One region of the Rossellomorea sp. NRS-1567 genome, then DNA from elsewhere that is predicted to be linked to it. Evidence: riboswitches for the same ligand, from Rfam matches in the RefSeq annotation. Region 1 holds a riboswitch; each other region holds the start of a gene.

Region 1 (6,237 bases):
GTTTGGGAAACAGGGACATCACTCGCCCCGACTGTCAAAGCTAGAGCAGCTGTACCAGGAGAGCCAAGGGTAAAGTCATTTGGTCCTGCATTCCCTGCTGAAACAACGGCCGTCACACCGTTTAATACGGCATAGTTAAGAGCGGTACTTGTAGGATAATAAGGATCATTGACACCTGCTCCCAATGATAGGTTGATGACATCCATACCATCTTGAATCGATTTCTCAATTCCTGCAAGGACGTCTTCCGTGTAACCACTTCCGTAAGGACCAAGGACACGATACACATATAGGTCTGCATCTGGAGCAACACCCTCTACCGATACTTCACTATCATTCTCGTTTTGTCCTACAATGGTTCCGGATACATGAGTACCATGAGAAGTATAATAGGAACTTCCCGTATAACTGAACTCTGCTTCACTCGTACTCTTCCAATCTTCATACGTTGCTTCCATTGGATCCGCATCGTCGTCAACAAAATCATATCCGCCTTTGTAGGCATCTTTTAAGTCAGGATGGTTATAATCAACGCCTGTGTCAATGACGCCAACTTTTATTCCGTCTCCTGTTATTCCTTCCTTATGTAATTCATCCACTTTTAAATAAGGAATGCTTTCAACAGATGTTGTGATTTCACGGTCTACATCATTAGGAAGGTCTTGTTGAACCGGATCGACTGTATAGGTCTGGTTTTTAAATACAGCTTTGACCGCTTCTGAGTTAAGCAGCAGTTCGATTTGGTTGGCTGGAAGGGTCATCGCCACACCGTTATATGCTTCTTTATAGGTTTGGGTGATTTTCGGCTCTATCTTTTTCCCTTTTACAAGAATAGGAGATAGATGTTTCGCAACATCTTCTTTAAAAATCTTATGTTCTTTCTCCACTTGAGCTTTGGCGTCTTCTTTCTTTACCGTTTTTCCTTTTACTGCAGCTTCTAGTACCGCTACATGCCCAGGTTTGGATTGAAATTGGACGATAACGGAAATCTCTTCACCGGATGCCAATTCATTCGGTTGAAATCCTTGGAGGCCCTCTGCGTTATTTAATTCCAGTTGATGCAAGGCTTGTCTTTGCTCTTCTGTCAAAGAAGATAAAATCGTTTCTGCTTTCCAATCCGCAGCTGTAGCTGTTGGAGAGGAGTAGCTCGATTCGGGGGATAAGAGTAATCCAGTGGATAATGCAATCACAGCTGATTTCTTTGCGATGGAAGATCCATTCATCATTTCTACCTCTTTTCTGTATTTGTTAGTGAGATAATTCTAAATATTATTACAATTAATATTGTAAATTTAAATCTGTCATGTTTGTATGGGGGTTTGTTTAGGGACTATTTACCCGCTTATTGGAATTGAACGATTATTTATCTTCTGATTTTGAGGAGGGGGTAGGAGGAAAGTTGCGAAATAATGACGGTGAGTTGGGGTTGTTAATAAAACCAAACAAATATAGTCACTTAACAATCAACGTGAAATCAGCCAAATAAAAAAATGATAAAAGAAAACCTCCTTTTATCATTAAAAGTGTAATTACTCTAATTCGTAATAGCTTATTTCATTGGACATTTTATTGGATGCAAGTTGGAATCCTTTCTCTGTTTGCCCGGTTTTTACATAATGTAAAAATAGTTGTCTTTCATAATGCTGATACATCAACTTGCTCCCCGTTTTGTTGAAATGGGGGAGAGCTGTATTTTCAATATACTCATATAGTTCTTGTTCATTTCCTTTTATGGTAAGTAAGTATATTTCAAAGAATACGTAGGTGGGGTCCTGGTGCTGAGTTGCCATCTTTAGTCCTTTTGTCGCTAAATGATTGAGTTCTTCGGAAGAAAGCAGATTCCCTTTCATACAAGCAAGTATATATCCGCTAAGTGTGACTAAATAATGTGACGCTGGCGTACACTCATTAATAAGTTTTAATGCTTTTTCATAGGATTCTTTTGATTCAGAATATCGTTTTCTCCTAAAATATTCGAATCCCAGATTGTTATGGATTTTATGCGCCCTTTCCTTGGAATTTACGGATTCACAGACCCTGAGGAGCTTATCATACTGTTGTTTGGTTTCTTCCATATCAAAGGGTTCCTTGGCATTCAATTGGATTAAGATTAAGGTTTCCGAATCGATGACCCTCAGGATATTCAATGTTTTCTGGAAAAAGTGCAGTGCTCTTTGCCCATAATAATAGGCAAAGGTGTTTGAATGAATGGAATGATACGCCAATGCCAAATGAAAATAATATTCGGAGTTTGGATATTCTTCGTCAATCTGTTTCAATGCTTTAATGCAAGAATCAAACTGCCTTGTTGAATGATAATAGATCCCTTTGACATGGAGCAATAAATTATGTTCGAAAGGGGAAAGGGAGTAGTTTTTATGTTCGAACAGGTCCAGGATTTCTTTTGCTTTTCCATGTTTATTCAAAAAAAGATAATATCTTGTTAAGAAAAGGTTATATTGGACAAAGAAGTCAGATAGAAACCTTAAAGGTTCCTTTTCAATTTCCCCTTTTAATTGGTGGATTTCGTTGGTACGAATCATAATGATCGCATCGTTCCATTCTGATAATTTTACCTGTAAGGAATGATAGCGGGAACGTTCACTATCCATATTGATTCCAAGCTTTTTTGCAAGTAAATCAGTAATTTCACTGGAATACTCTGTGATGCCTCTTTCGATTTTACTTAGATGGGTGGTGGAGCAGATCCCATGTGCAAGCTGCTCCTGAGTCAAACCCGAATCTTCTCGATGAAATTTAATTAATTTACCTTCAATCATAGTACACCCCGAGTGAACAGTTTATTTATCATTATAGGGAAATATCTTTGTTTGTTCTATAGATGGGGGACAAGACGGAGGTCTGAAGGCAATAACATCCAAATCAATAGAAATTGAGTCCCTAAACTGATTTTCTCTCTTCCTCATCCAGTTCGATCTGAACTTCCTTCACCAATTGGGGGGAATCCTGTATGATCTTCCCTATATAAATGAAACTAGCCACGGTAATCCCGGTCATGATCCAGCTAAAGGCTTGGCGGAGTATAATCCCTTTATCGAATGCTTCAACCCCGTACTCCAGGATAAGCCATGCTTTAACAATTGCCAGAATCCCACTTCTTAATGCAAAACATAGCGTGATTAATTGAAAGATTCGATAAAGAGGCTTTTTATAGTAGAGTCGCTTACTAAAGGTACGGTCGTATCCTTGAAGCTCTGCGAAGTCAAGTCCGAAGAAAAGGGAAATCGGTTTTCGTAACAATATGGTGATGAAGAAAAATAAACTTAAAGCAGCGGCATAGTATACATTATTCCATAGGAGTTGGATGGAGGAACCAGCCAGTACGTCAATCAGAGTACCGACAATCAGCGTGACTAAAATGAACAAGCCAAATGTATTTACTTTCTTCATTTCGATAAAACGATAAACCGTATAAATGATTCCTGGAACAGAGGAAAGGAGCATGGCATAGTAATCTCCAATGTAATCCCTCATGATATTCCATACGAAAAGTGGTAGTGCTACATAAATCAATAAGTCCAGTAAGACAAAATTCCTTTTCAACTTTATCCCTCTTCCTTTTATTTACTAATACTATTCATACGGACAAGGATGGAAGAAGTTTCACGATATCAGTTGATTTTGCCAATTGTGTCCCAATTCCCTTTTTGAAAAAGTGATAGGATAATGGTCTTTTTAAACACCCAGAGCTTAGAAAACCCTGAGTGTTTTGGTTATCCGGATATTCAGCGATCAGGGACTGTTTACAAAATAAGCGCCCGATTTTTTCTATGCTCTTTTCGCAAATGAGCCGTTTTGAATAGCCTCGATTCTTCTTCCGTCTGTGGTATGACCCTTGGTACCGGCTTAGGCTTACCATTTTCATCAACGGCGACCATTGTCAGGAATGATTCCGTCGTCAGTGTTTTGACACTCGTTACGAGATTCGTAGAGTACACCTTTACATACACTTCCATTGATGTCCTGCCTGTGGAAGTGACGTATGCTTCCAGGCTTAAAGCGTCGCCAACCGTGGCAGACGATAAGAAGTCCACCGAGTCAATCGATGCCGTAACGACGACTGAACTTGAATGTTTCATGGCGGATAGTGCCGCAATCTCATCAATATAGGAAAGGACCTTCCCTCCAAAGATGGTCTGCATATGATTGGTGTCAGGCGGCAATACCAATTTTGTTTGTATGGTTCGTGAACGTTCCACTGAATAGGCTTGCTCCATTTTCTCATCTCCCTGTTTGTAGTAAGAAACAAAAAAGCATCTCCTTTTGAAAAAGAAGATGCAGCTATTTCAAGCGAACGTCCAGAATCCTGTGATTCCTCATGTGGCTCATTTAGCGCAACACCCTCCTATCTCCCGTAGGAACTTCTGTGTTCTTCTCATTTGGCAGGTCTCCTGGCTCAGCGTCAGCGATTTCGCATTCCTTCCCATTTCGATTCGAAACAGTGGATCCATACGAATTCTCAGCCTTACAGTGGCGGGACCGCGTTGGACTTTCACCAACTTCCCTTTTAAGAAAATGAGCTAAAGATCATCTTCACCAATGAGCAATGATTAAATTGTGAACGCTTTTATTTTATCATAACCCTTAGTGAGTGAGGAGAAGGATTATGGTAAAATTTATAAACAAGTGGTTTTCAAAAAGGTAGTGAGGTCTGAAAAATGCCCCAAGACAAAATACAAAGAAACCAAATCGATAAAGTAGTAGAGTATATCGATCAACATCTAAGCGAAGATTTATCTTTAGAACAGTTGGCCAAAGTATCAACCTATTCCCCTTATCACTTTCAGAGGTTGTTTAAAGGGCTGATCGGTGAAACACCGGCAGGTTATGTGAAAAGAATGCGCCTGGAAAATGCAGCGCATATGCTCATTTACGAACCACAGCTTCCTATCACACAAATTGCGTTCATATGTGGTTTTTCATCATTATCCTATTTCACCTATTCTTTTAATGTTTACTTTAAAACCAGCCCCAAAAGCTGGCGGGAAGGTGCCTATTTAGAGCGTTTTCCGCGGGAATATCTTAATAGCAAGAAATCTAAACTTTTCAGCACAAAAGCGAAAGCATTCCAGGATGAAGAATCCTATAATGAGTTTAAATGGCTGGATTTATCGAAAGTGAAGATCGCTCATTTTCCAGAGTGTTCAACCGTCAATAGATTTCATATCGGGTCATATATCGAAGGCATTCCAGAAGCCTGGCAAGATCTATACAGATGGGGAAATGCCAGAAACCTCATAGAGAAGAGTCCTTTGATATTTGGAGTTCCAAAGAGCAACCCTTATATTACCCCACCTGAAAAAAGCAGGTATGAGTGTCGCATGGCAATCGAAAATCAAAATGACGCGGAGGATGAGGAACTCTATCCATTTCGAGGCAGTAAGCATGTGGTTTATGAATTCGATGAACCTGTCGACTACCGGGAAAGAGGGAAGTTAATCGAATGCTATTCTGAACTTTACAGCTATTGGCTGCCGAAAAGCGGATACAGATACCTTGGGAATCCGATTGAACTTGTGGAAATGATCAATCTACAAGGAACACTCGATATTGGATGTAACATTAAAGCGATCGCTTTAGCCATTGAGCCGAATTAATGGAGGAATAGGGATGGAATTAAATGTGAATTTGCTCGCGGTTTTAGCGGGGGCTCTGGTGTATATGGTATACGGCGGAATTTATTATTCTATTTTACTAGGGAAGAAGGAACAGGATAGTACTGGACCGATTAAATATGCAGTGGCTGTTATTGTTGCATTTATCAGCTCACTTCTTGTTGGGATTTTCGTTCAAGCCACCGGTTCCAATGGACTAGTCGAAGGAGCTTTGACAGGTGTATTCATTGGAATTCTTATTTCCATTGTCTACTTGAAAAATGCTCTATTTGGTCTTATGACAAAACGGATGTTTCTTATCGCGATTGGAGATCATCTCATCATATTTACCCTGCTAGGGGCTGTACACGGCTGGTTGTTATAGATTGTAAGCTCGAACTATTTAAAGGTTCGAGCTTTTTTTATATAAAATTAGGAGATTCACCTAAATTATTGAAACTTTTCTAACACTCTTCCGTAGATAGTATTGTAGCTAGCCATTTTATTAAATAATAAGTCAGTTGCTCGACTGATTTATAGAAAATGTTGAGAGGGGTTGTCAGAATGCTAGAATCATTAAGTATCATCGGATTTTTTATGTTCCTGATTCCTGTTCTGGTTA
Region 2 (6,237 bases), on a different contig from region 1:
CAATACGCGGTCCCGGTCTTGACATAATATCTGAGTCCAAGAAATGGATCTGGTCATTTTTCACTGCATGTACATCTTTCCAGCTTTCCCGGGACTTGATTTCGGCTGTCGGCTCGTCGACATACCCCACTGTCGTTAAAATCATATTAGGATTCCGTTTAATGATTTCTTCTTCGCCTACTTTCACCCAGCCTTTTTGGTCTACGAAAATATTATCTACCCCGGCCGTTTCCAGTATTTCCTGCTGAAACGTTTCTGCTCCTGCTGTATAAATATCCGGGGAGGGACTGATTTCAAAATATACTTGTTCTTTTTCCTTTAGTGTACTTACTTTTTCTTTCACATCTGAAATCTGTTGCTTGATGCCGTCTACCAATTCGTTCCCCTTCTTCTCTACTCCCATTACCGTTGCAATTTGTTCAATATCCCCATAAACATCTTCAAAGGTTTGGGCAGATTGAATGACGAATACGTTTAATCCTGCCTCTTCAAGTTGCTTCACTCCGGCATCATCTCCAGTGGTATATGCAATGACAACTTCGGGCTTTAGTGCAATGACCTCTTCAGCATTGACCGTCATGGAATCCGACACTCTTTTAATCTCCTTCGCTTCTTCAGGATAGTTGTCGAATTCAGTTGCCCCGACTACCTTATCTCCTGCTCCTATGGCAAAGAGAATCTCTGTGTTACTCGGCTGTAAGGAAATAACGGTTTCCGGCACTTTCTCAAAGCTAATCTCTTCTCCCCTGTCATCTGTCACAGAATAAGACTCATTTTCAGGCTTGACTTCCTTTGTGGATGTTACTTCTTCCCCATTGCTGCACCCTGCGAAAACAACCAGGATGATTGATAATAGTAAACTATTTAACCATGACTTTTTCATATTTCATCTTCCCCGCTTCTCTATTTTTTTTCGCTATACGATTTACTCACAAAAGGAATTTCTTCAATCCCTTCACATTTATTCACATACACAGCCATCACAAACAGGACATTTGCCAGTAAATGAGCGTACTTAAATAAAATGTTCTCCACTTTCATCTCAGTACTGACTTTATGTAAGGCACGGACGGACTTTTTTGCTTCACTGCGACAGGTATGAAGCGTACATGCGGCTGTACAGCCTTGAGGAAGGACAAAGGTTTGGATAAGGTCCTCGACTTCCAACACATAACGATCGTACATTTGGCTCAATTTATTCAAGTCCTCTTCCATGATGGCCGTCATTCCCCGCACCGAGCCATTGAGATGGTACGCCATCTCAGCTAAATATAGTAAATCGTCGTGCACTTTCGGTAAGTGTTCCGTCAATGATGACGCGAGTCCGATTTTAGTCGACAGTGAATCGGTCCGGATCTCAAAATCTACGGTTGAAACAGACTCACGCATATAGGGATAACATAAGTAGCGGAAATCCTTTGCCATATGTAAGTTCCTCCTTTCTGAATGATGTTTGTGAAACACCTATCGTATCTTCCGGGAGGGCACATAAACACAAAAAAACCACCCAAGAATATTGGCCGGCAGTTGTCATCCATATGAAAAAGAGATGCTAAAAAGCCGCACCATACCCTTAACTTCCGAAGAGCATAATACGATGAAAAAAAGGCAGGTATCCTGGCTCGTGCGTCAGCCTACTCTAAGAACCTTCCCATCTGAATGATCAAATAGTGGTTTTCTTCTTATTTCGTCAGCACTTACAGTTGCGGAAACAGCTTCGGATTCACACCGAATTCCCTTTATGCTAAAGATCAGCACCTAATTTCTGCGTGGGTTTATTCACTTAAGGAACATTATACCACTTTATCCATTTCAAAGTTGATGAAGTTTTGCATAAAAAACAAACATGTTGACGTACAAGCTTGAATATCTTTTGAGTATGTGAAGAAATGATAAGGAGGAAAAACATGAAGCAATTCGTTGTTTTGATATTATGCGTATTCTTATTAAGTGCATGCGGCGACAAAGAACCTGCATCCTATGAATTATGTGGATACGGGGATATGATGGTGGTGAACAAGAAGGAATATGTGAAAGTCTCTGAGGAGAAGAAGCTGGTCCTTGATGAAGAGCTCGGGGCTATTAAAGAAAAGATTGATAGTGAATATCACCCTGTTAATGACTTCACGGCAAATACACTTAAAAAAGGAACACCCATCTATAGCGTGAAGGATCACAGCAACTACCTGATTGCTCAGACTGAGGATAATCGCTATATTTTATATGAGGAAATAAAATAAAAGGAGGGCTGTAAGCGAATGTTTACAGCCCTCCTTTATTTAGTTCGTAGAATTCAAGGAAATCAATCGATACAGAATCGTCGTTTTCTCATCCGTCCACTCCATCTTTTCAATCCTGCCGTAACCACTGGGATCACTGTGTTTCGTTTTTCTGACATCTATCGGAATATGCATAGGATAAAGGCGATATCCATCCTTTTGAAGCTCGAACAGATTCTCTTCTTTCCGCACTTCTTTTCCTTTTGTCACGATCATCGTGTTTAATTCCAAGCCCATGCCCATTTCGCTTGACCTCAATCCTTTTTTATTTAATCATACACCACTGTCTATTGATTTTTCATCCATGTGCATAGCATGGAGACGATTTGTTGATTCTTTCGTGGTGGAAAGTAGTGCGTAAACTCTTTAAAGTATCGGGACGACACAGATTTCTCCAACTCTTTCAGTCTTTTTTCTAATCTATATGCATGCTCCACGGAAACGTTCTGATCCTTTTCACCGTGAATGATCAATACGGGAGCTTCAAGGTTGTCCAATTCGTATAGTGGGGTACGCCATTCGTATCGTTCCGGAACTTTATTGGGACTTCCCCCTATGACTCTTTTCATCATTCTCCTGAGATCCTTCCGTTCGTCATATGTTAAAAACATATCTGAAACGCCTCCCCATGTAACAACCGAGGTGACGTCCCTCTGCTCTATGCCTGTCAGAAGTGCCATGACCCCTCCACGGGAAAAGCCAAACACATGGATCCGGTTATGGACCACTCTGTGATAGTCTTTAAGCAATTCAACACCCGAAATGGCGTCTTCACGATCATCCCCCGCAAAATCTTCATTTCCCTCTCCACCAAGGTTTCCTCGGTAATAAGGAGCAAATACAATGAATCCGTGAGAAGCAAATTGAGCGATTCTCGCCGGGCGGACCATGCCGACGCCTTTGATCCCACCTCTTAAATAGAGAAAACCCTCATACTTCCCACCTCCAGCAGGTTCAGCCAATAAGCCCTTTACCCGTAGACCGGAGGATAGATAGGTAATTTCATATAGTTCCACATGAGGATTAGGTGAAGGAAACAAGGTTTTCTTCACAATCGTTCCGTTTTTCATATTCTCTTCCTTTCAAAACGTGCATTGGGTATTCACACATTTTTTATACTTCACATAGGATATTTTAGCAAATCTCATCATCAGCAGACGATTCAAGACCCTGCCTTTATGACCATCCTACCCTTTTAATATGGAAAGATAAACAAGGCAAAGAGAGATGCACTCATCCCCATTCTATCGTTAAACGAGTTTCATAAAGCTTAAAGGAGGAATATTGAATGAAAAAATGGCTTCGTAGTGGCTTTGCCGTGTTGCTCATAGGTATGTTGGCAATCGGATTGACAGCATGTGGAGAAAAAGAAGAAATCGTACAGAAAGTTCGTGTAGCAGAAGTGACCCGCTCGATTTTCTATGCTCCTGAATATGTCGCAATCGAAAAAGGATTCTTCAAAGAAGAGGGGCTGGACATTGAACTGACCACTACCTGGGGTGGAGATAAGACCATGACCACCTTGCTATCGGGCGGCGCAGATATCGCCCTGGTCGGTTCAGAAACCTCCATCTACGTCCATGCACAAGGTTCGGATGATCCGGTCATTAACTTTGCTCAATTAACCCAGACCGATGGAACATTTCTTGTTTCCCGTGAAAAAGTAGAGAACTTTGAATGGGATCAGCTAAAGGGCACCACCTTCCTTGGTCAGCGTAAAGGCGGTATGCCGCAAATGGTTGGGGAATTTGTCCTGAAGCAGAATGGCATCGACCCGCAAAGCGATTTAAACCTGATCCAAAACATTGATTTCGCGAATATCGCGAGTGCCTTTGCATCCGGTACAGGAGATTACGTTCAGCTATTCGAACCAACGGCATCCATTTTTGAACAGGAAGGAAAAGGGCATATCGTGGCTTCCTTTGGAACAGAATCCGGTCACGTTCCCTATACAACGTTCATGTCCAAAGACAGCTACATGAAAGAAAACAAAGAAACCGTAGAGAAATTTACGGAAGCTCTGTACAAAGCTCAAGCATGGGTGGCGGAAAACAGTGCAGCAGACATTGCGAAAGTGATCGAGCCCTATTTTGAAGACACAGAGCTTTCATTAATTGAAACGGTTGTTGATCGCTACAAATCACAAGGGTCCTTCGCCACAGATCCAATCCTTGACGAAGAAGAGTGGAACAATCTCCAAAACATTATGGATGAAGCAGGAGAGCTACCACAGTCCGTTGATCATGAAACGTTAGTGAACACGTCAATCGCTGAAAAAGCAGCAAAGTAGAACATCCGGGGCTGACTTCACATGTCAGCCCTTCCCTTATAGAAAAAAACGAAAATGGAGGCTAAAATACAGTGAACTTTCTATCTTTAGAATCGATCCACCACACCTACTTTTCACCCAAAACGGCCACCCATGCCCTCTCAGACATTACGCTTGCGGTAAAAGAAGGGGAGTTTGTCTCGTTTATCGGTCCGAGTGGATGCGGGAAAACCACGTTACTCTCCATTATTGCAGGACTCATCCGGCCGACAGAAGGAACGATTCTTTTAAACCAACAACCCATTCGAAAAATGAAAGAGAAACTGGGATACATGCTTCAGCAGGACTATCTGTTTCCGTGGAAGACCATCGAAGAAAATATTTTTCTAGGTTTGACCATTATGGGGACCCTGACAGAAGAAAAGAGGAATGAAGCACGTGCTTTGTTGGCTGAAATGGGGTTAGAAGGTGTAGAAACATCTTATCCAAGGGAACTATCGGGAGGAATGCGTCAAAGAGTGGCGCTGATTCGAACTCTCATCACAGAACCTCAATTACTTCTACTGGATGAACCATTCTCAGCACTCGATTATCAAACCAAATTAAAGCTAGAGGATCTGGTGTATTCCACATTAAAGTCTTTCGGCAAAACCGCTATTCTTGTGACCCATGATATTGGCGAAGCCATCTCCATGAGTGACCGCATCATTCTATTCGGGTCGAAACCAGGGTATATACACACGATATTCGAGGTCCCGCCCCCGTTAAAAGAGTTAATGCCCTTTGAAGTGAGGAATCACCAGGAATACCCGGGATTTTTCCAAACCATATGGAAGGAGCTTGAAAAACTTGAATCACGAATCGATTAAACAAAAACACCAGGAATACATCCAATCAATTAAAAAAGAACAACGATGGGTTTGGTTTTATCAGGCTCTTATTTTCTTTGTGTTCTTTACTCTGTGGGAAATCGCGAGCCGGAACAGTTGGATAGATCCCCTCATTTTCAGCTCACCCTCAAAAATCTGGAAGCTGTTTCTCGTAAAACTTGGAGACGGAAGCCTTCTGGCCAATCTTTCTGTCACACTCGGTGAAACCATCATCGGATTCATTCTCGGCACCTTACTTGGAACCCTTTTAGCCGCTTTATTATGGTGGTCACCATTTCTTTCTAAAGTATTGGACCCTTATCTTGTGATCCTGAATGCCATGCCGAAAGTAGCCCTCGGTCCGATATTGATTGTAGGGTTGGGACCCGGCTTCACATCGATCATCGCCATGGGTACCGTCATTTCCGTCATCATCACCACGATTGTTGTGTATACTTCCTTCAGGGAAGTGGACCCGAATTATTTAAAGGTGATGCAGACCTTCGGAGCAAGAAGGGGGCAAATGTTCAAAGAAGTCATTCTCCCTGCCTCTTTCCCTACCATCATCTCGACACTGAAAGTCAACGTGGGCTTATCATGGGTCGGGGTCATCGTAGGAGAATTCCTTGTTTCCGCCAAAGGGCTTGGGTATATGATCATTTATGGTTTCCAGGTCTTTAACTTTACCCTTGTCCTGCTATCCCTGCTTGTCATTGCCGTATTCGCTACCATTATGTATAAGCTGGTTGAACAACTCGAAAAGAAGTTGATCAAATCTTAAGGTTGAGATCCCTTATTCTTTTGAGAGCCAAGTCCACCA
Region 3 (6,237 bases), on a different contig from region 1:
GCAATGCACCAAGCCGTTTCTGGAAAGTAAGGATATCGGTTGAATCAATTGGAAGGTCATAAACCAATTCATTACTAACCAGGAGCAGTACATCAACTTTATTTAGCAACTGTATGATAGACTGATAGATTTTCTCTTCTATATACTCACCTTTCTCCTCTCTATTACCATACATCTCATTTGTTAAAAGAGTCGTGAGGCAATCTAACAGAACAACGGAGTGTTGAGGAATGTGGTTGATGATCCTTTCAATCGAATTGGGACACTCAATCGTCGTCCATTCCACCTTAGACGATTGCCGGTCCTGCCGGTGTTTCGAGATTCTTTCCTCCATCTCTCTGTCAGTGTTCACTCCACAAGCAAGATAGACCAATGGAACGTTTGACTTTTTCTTCTCTATTGCCCATTTTTCAGCAAAAGAGCTTTTGCCGCTTCTAACCCCTCCGGTTATAAAATATAGGATTCCCAAGTCGATTCCCCCTCTCCTCAATCACCCTTCATTAAATTAGTTCTACTCTGTATGATCCAAATAGCGTTGAATGGCTTTTTTCGTTACCTCATACACTCCACGCCCAATCAACTTCCCTATCGGTGTAATCGGCCCGGCAAAAGGCTCCAGCTCACCTTGTTGACTCGAGGAGATCAGAATACTGTCCGTCGGTGTCCCGGTTGCAAGCTGACCTGTTCTTCTGTCCCTCACATTCATGTCGTGAAGGGCTCTCACTTTCGCTTCTGTTGAGGTTACAAGGGCTTCTATATATGCTTCATCTGACAGATTCCCATTTATGAACACCCACGTATTAATCGTACCTGGCCTTAAATCAATATCATATTGATAACTTGTTGAGACATCAATCGCATTTCCGACACCGGCTGTAACCACAACGAATACGGAATGCCCCTGAACTTCGAAGCGATCGCATACCATATTATTTAAAGGAAGAGCCGTCATCATACCTACAGAAAATGAGGGATCCAGGTCTTTATGAACAAGAAATTCTTTCATATCCTCTTGATAATCTGAGCAGTCATAATCTGCAGGGACTCTACGATTGATAAAGTGCCTGTACCACCCGATTCCTGCCCCAATGATCCCTGAGGACATACATTTTAATGGGTAAGGGGCAGAGAAATGTATGTATTCTTCCCTCACGTTCAGGAAGCTTTCATCTAACACAAAGTCCTCGGTCGCACTCTCCTCAGGAACAATGACCATTTGAGGTTTTGCCACTAAAGGATGAGCTTGCTTCTGAACCTTTGTACGATACACCTCTTCGATATGCTTCTCTTTCAGAACCTCTTCCGGGTGGTGAAGAAGTTTGGTTTTTCCTTTGTCTAAGAGAAGTAAGCGATCACAGTATAAACTTGCTAAATTCAAGTCATGAAAGATCGCGATTACTGTTAATTTTTCGTGTACCGTTTGATTCTTAATTAAATCCAGCAATGATTTCTGATACGAAAGATCCAGGTGATTAGTAGGTTCATCAAGCAACAGGACTTGTGGTTCCTGAGCGAGAGCCTGTGCAAGGAATACCCTCTGGCGTTCTCCCCCGGACAACTCATGAAGGTAGCGGTGCTGAAAGGACGTAATGCCCGTTTGATCCATTACCTTTTCTACGATATCAACATCTCGTTCAGTCGTTCCTTTTAAAAAACCTTTTTGGTGAGCATATCTCCCAAGCATAACCGTCTCCCTCACTTCATAGGAAAAGGATTCCGTCGATATCTGAGGAAGTACCGCTATCTGTGTGGCTAAATCCCTTGAAGTAAAATGATGCAGTTTTTTTCCTTTTAATGTGATGGTTCCATCCATTAATGTAAGCAGACCCGTCATGGCTTTTAACAAGGTCGTCTTTCCACTTCCGTTCGGTCCAAGAATCCCAAAGAATTCTCCTTTATCTATATGAAAATTCATATCTTCCACGATTATTTTCTCGTTATATCCTACTGTGACACCTTTTAGATCTATCATGATGAAAGCCCTCTTTTCTTCAGTAGAATATAAGCAAACATCGGGGCACCGATAAGAGCTGTTATCACTCCAATCGGAAGCTCGGTTGGTGCAATGATGGTTCTTGAGATGAGATCGGCCAACACGAGAAAGCCTCCTCCTACAACGATGGACAAAGGAAGTAAGTGTCTATGGTCATGCCCTACCATCCTTCTTAGAAAATGAGGGATTACAAGCCCCACAAATCCAATTGTACCTGAAACGGCGACAGCCGCCCCCGTCAGTATACTTCCTGCAATTAAGATGAGGAGTTTTCTCTTTTGTACGGATATCCCGATATGATGGGCTTGTTCTTCACCAAAGCTCATGCCATTCAGTTCCTTGCCATTGAGAAACAAAACGATCACTCCAATTAAGAAAAAGGGCAATATAATCGTAATGTAATCCCACCCTCTCATGGATACACTTCCAAGAAGCCAACCGATGATCTGTCTTAATTCCTCTCCCGTCAGGGCAATCATTAAGGATATAAGGGAACCTAAAAAAGAGCTGAAAATGATTCCTGTTAATATGATGGTTTCTACCTTCATGGTTCTTTCAACCTTCTGTGCAAACCATAATACGAGGAACACGGTTATAATCGAACAAAGAATACTGAGAAAGGGAAGCGTAAACTTCCCAATGAACGGAATGCTCCAATTAAAGAACAATGTAATAACCGCACCGACCGATGCTCCTGAAGACACACCCAATGTATATGGATCTGCGAGCGGGTTGCGCAATAGTCCTTGAAAGGAAGCTCCTGCAATTGCTAAGGAACTTCCAACCAATAATGCCAATAATACTCTGGGCAATCTTATGGCATACACTATATTTGCAAACATTGGATCAATTTCTTCCGGTAAAGGGTATCCAAACCATTTAGCTCCAACGATGAACAGAATATCCTTTGGCGGGACAGAGACGGTTCCAATCGAAATACCGGCGAGAATTGCGAATAGTAAAAACGATACAGCCAACCCGTATGTTATCCATATTTTATTCTGCAAATAACTCCGGATAGATTGACTTTGCAATTTCCTCTACTCCTTCAACTAATCTCGGACCAGTACGTGTGACCAGATCTGAATGAACATCATGGACATCTTCATTTTTTACAGCAGTTACATCTTTCCAACCTTCTCGGCCCATCACTTGTTCTTTAGGATTTTCACTATAAAAACCATAGGTTGTAATGATGACGTCAGGATTTGAAGCGATGACCGCTTCTTGATTTACTTGGACCCATCCCTTCTGATCACTCATCACATTTTCGGCATTTACTAGTGAAAGCATTTGATCAATAAAAGTATTTTTTCCTGTCGAATATATGTCAGGGGAAGGTGAAACCTCTACATACACTTTTTTCTTTTCAGATACACCACTGACTTTTCCCTTAATGGATTCAAGATCCGCTTTCATCTCAGAAATGACAGACTCAGCTTCATCTTTCTTGCCGACCAATGTGCCGATGTTTTCCATCGTGGTGTACACTTCCTCAAAGCTATTGGCATCACGTACGATATAGACCTTTACCCCTGCACCTCGAAGCTGTTCTAACCCTTCTTCTGCCGACACAGCAGTGGACTCATGAGCAAGAACCAAATCCGGATTCAGACTGATAATCTTCTCAACGTTAAATTCCATTCCACCTATCTTTTCTTTCTCCGCCGCTTCTTTTGGATAATTATCAAAATCTGAAACACCTACGATTTCCTTATTCAACCCTAACTCGAATAAGATTTCTGTGTTGCTCGGAATCAATGAAACAATATGCTTAGGTTGCTCATCCAGCGTGACTTTATTATTCAGGGCGTCGTTTACTGACAAAGGAAAAGCAGATTGTCCCTGGCTGACTTCCCCGCTATCTTTATTCTTTTCTACATTTTCATTGTCAGTACCGCAAGCTGAAAGGAGTCCTAGAGATACTATTAGAGCAAGAATGATTTTGAATGTGTGTTTCATACGTTTTCCTCCTGTGAATGAACTTATTTCCAGACAAAAAAACATCTCCAGTGGGACTAGAGATGTTGTGTAAAATGCATAAAAGGCTTTAAACCGTTAAACATGCACATTACACCTTTCTATCCGCGTAGATTTGGTGCGAAAGACATTAGGCAGGTCTCCTGGCTCATGGTCATTGTTTGCTGCACCTTCCCATACCTATTGGTACAGTGGTATTCATACAGCTCACTTCCATTTACAGTGGCGGGACCGCGTTGGAATTACACCAACTTCCCTATTATGAAGCTAAAAAGTTTGCTACCGAAACTTCCGCTTCACCTAATCTCATATCGTATGTAATTATTCCGTTCAACAGAATTATACACAAGATTCTATGGATAGTGAATGAAATTTGATAAACTTTGCTGAAAATAGCAGGAATACTTCTTTTCGAATCTTTTCCCGATGCAACCTTTCGAGCTAATAGATTGTCCCCTCCATTCTTTCGTGATAAAATCTTTTTCAAGCAATCGCTTTACTGCTTTAGAGGAGCACATATGGTACAGGAGGTTCAGCAATGAATAAAAAAAAAGAAATCGCTACTTTTGCAGGTGGTTGTTTTTGGTGCATGGTAAAGCCATTTGATGAATTACCGGGAATAATTGATGTCGTGTCAGGTTATTCAGGGGGCCACCTTGAAAACCCAATATATCAAGATATAAAAGCAGGAAATAGTGGACATTACGAAGCTGTTCAAATCACATTTAATCCTGATTTATTCCCTTATGAAAGATTATTAGAGCTATACTGGCCTCAGATTGATCCAACGGATGATGGGGGACAATTCCATGACCGCGGGAATCAGTACCGGACAGCTATTTTCTATCATAATGAACACCAGAAACAATTAGCTGAAAACACAAAGAACGAAATAGTAGACAGTGGACGATTCAAGAAGCCTATCGTCACAAACATCCTTCCTGCTTCCACTTTCTATCCGGCAGAAGAATACCATCAAAAATTCTACAAGAAAAATCCAGATGAATATAAACAAGACCGGTCAAAGTCAGGTCGCGATGAATTTATAGATAATCATTGGAAGAACTAAATAGTGGGATGAAAAAAACTCCTTTCGCCAAACTAATGGCAGGAAGGAGTTTTTGTATGAAGAAAAATGAGAAAAATACAGAAGACAATGAGCAGGTTATCGGGTTTGAAGGCCCAGGGAAAGTCGTCAATTTCTTTGACCCCTATCCAGATGAAGATGAAGAGAATGTAAATAACTCGGATACGGTAGATAATCATTCTTCAGAAAAACAGTAAGAATATAAAAGGTGAAGATTATTTAAATGTAACCTTCACCTTTTCATATTAACCAATGAAACGATTCACTTTCACTTGCTCATTAATGATTAATTCCGCTGTCAGTTGTCCTGAAAGTGCAACCATTGGCACACCTCCACCTGGATGGGTTGAACCTCCCACAAAGTACATATTAGAGAGCACTCTGCTCTTATTCGGAATCTTGAAACCTCCGTTAAGCTTTCGGTCTGTGACAGTACCATAGATCGATCCACCATTCGCCCCATAAAGGGCTTGAAGGTCGTTTGGAGTGAAGGTATATTCGTATTCTATATGATCCCTTAAATTGGTTACGCCCATTTTCTCCAGCTTATCCAGCACTTTGAGTCGATAAGATTCTTTGTATTGAGTCCAATCCTCCCCCTCTTTTAATGGTGGTACGTGTGTCAACACAAACAGGTTTTCTTTTCCTTCAGGAGCCTGTGTGGGATCCGACTTCGACGAGATACCAATATAAATCGTCGGATCATCAGCCAGCTGATTCTCATCGAAGATTTGCTTGAATTCTTTTTTAGGATCCTTACTGAAAAAGAAGTTATGGTGAGAAAGATGATCATATTCACGATCTACCCCGAGGAGCAGAACCAATCCTGAAACCGTAGGGGCATACTTGCTTAATTCGTCGACTTCTTTTGCAGACTCATGATAATCAGCCAAAAGGGATTTGTAGCAAGGGATGGCCTCTAAATTCGATACAACGAGGTCCGCCATCAGCTCTTCCCCTATTTTCGTACGTATTCCTTCAGCACGGCTGCCTGTGGTGAGAATATCTTCAACTTCACAATTTAAGCGGATCTCTACATCGAGTTCCTCCAACACCTTGGCCATTGCCTCTGCAATTTTATACATTCCGCCTTTTACGTAATGGACCCCGAGCCCCAGCTGAACATGTGTAAGCTGTGACATGATGGCTGGTGCATGGTAAGGAGAAGACCCCACGT

Evidence for each region. A riboswitch is a leader RNA that binds a small molecule or an ion and turns the genes downstream of it on or off. The one in region 1 is predicted to bind cobalamin.
Region 2: it holds a riboswitch for cobalamin, as region 1 does, so the genes downstream of both, ACIFOD_RS07165 (hypothetical protein) here and ACIFOD_RS15450 (acyl-CoA thioesterase) in region 1, are expected to answer to the same signal.
Region 3: it holds a riboswitch for cobalamin, as region 1 does, so the genes downstream of both, ACIFOD_RS21395 (ABC transporter substrate-binding protein) here and ACIFOD_RS15450 (acyl-CoA thioesterase) in region 1, are expected to answer to the same signal.

The regions. Positions count from the first base shown of each region.
Region 1 is NZ_JBITPL010000019.1:71,387-77,623, reverse strand. It holds gene ACIFOD_RS15465 (S8 family serine peptidase) at 1-1,226, opposite strand, end outside; gene ACIFOD_RS15460 (helix-turn-helix domain-containing protein) at 1,530-2,780, opposite strand; gene ACIFOD_RS15455 (VC0807 family protein) at 2,902-3,564, opposite strand; gene ACIFOD_RS15450 (acyl-CoA thioesterase) at 3,765-4,238, opposite strand; cobalamin riboswitch at 4,386-4,576, opposite strand; gene ACIFOD_RS15445 (AraC family transcriptional regulator) at 4,680-5,618, shown strand; gene ACIFOD_RS15440 (DUF1761 domain-containing protein) at 5,632-6,000, shown strand; gene ACIFOD_RS15435 (flotillin family protein) at 6,180-6,237, shown strand, end outside.
Region 2 is NZ_JBITPL010000011.1:29,880-36,116, reverse strand. It holds gene ACIFOD_RS07170 (ABC transporter substrate-binding protein) at 1-883, opposite strand, end outside; gene ACIFOD_RS07165 (hypothetical protein) at 904-1,425, opposite strand; cobalamin riboswitch at 1,591-1,777, opposite strand; gene ACIFOD_RS07160 (hypothetical protein) at 1,908-2,240, shown strand; gene ACIFOD_RS07155 (DUF2584 domain-containing protein) at 2,280-2,522, opposite strand; gene ACIFOD_RS07150 (alpha/beta hydrolase family protein) at 2,567-3,349, opposite strand; gene ACIFOD_RS07145 (ABC transporter substrate-binding protein) at 3,568-4,569, shown strand; gene ACIFOD_RS07140 (ABC transporter ATP-binding protein) at 4,641-5,417, shown strand; gene ACIFOD_RS07135 (ABC transporter permease) at 5,398-6,198, shown strand; gene ytkD (RNA deprotection pyrophosphohydrolase) at 6,188-6,237, opposite strand, start outside.
Region 3 is NZ_JBITPL010000030.1:188,694-194,930, forward strand. It holds gene ACIFOD_RS21380 (bifunctional adenosylcobinamide kinase/adenosylcobinamide-phosphate guanylyltransferase) at 1-469, opposite strand, end outside; gene ACIFOD_RS21385 (adenosylcobinamide amidohydrolase) at 512-1,972, opposite strand; gene ACIFOD_RS21390 (FecCD family ABC transporter permease) at 1,969-3,027, opposite strand; gene ACIFOD_RS21395 (ABC transporter substrate-binding protein) at 2,990-3,955, opposite strand; cobalamin riboswitch at 4,090-4,288, opposite strand; gene msrA (peptide-methionine (S)-S-oxide reductase MsrA) at 4,512-5,042, shown strand; gene ACIFOD_RS21405 (hypothetical protein) at 5,099-5,257, shown strand; gene ACIFOD_RS21410 (phytoene desaturase family protein) at 5,306-6,237, opposite strand, start outside.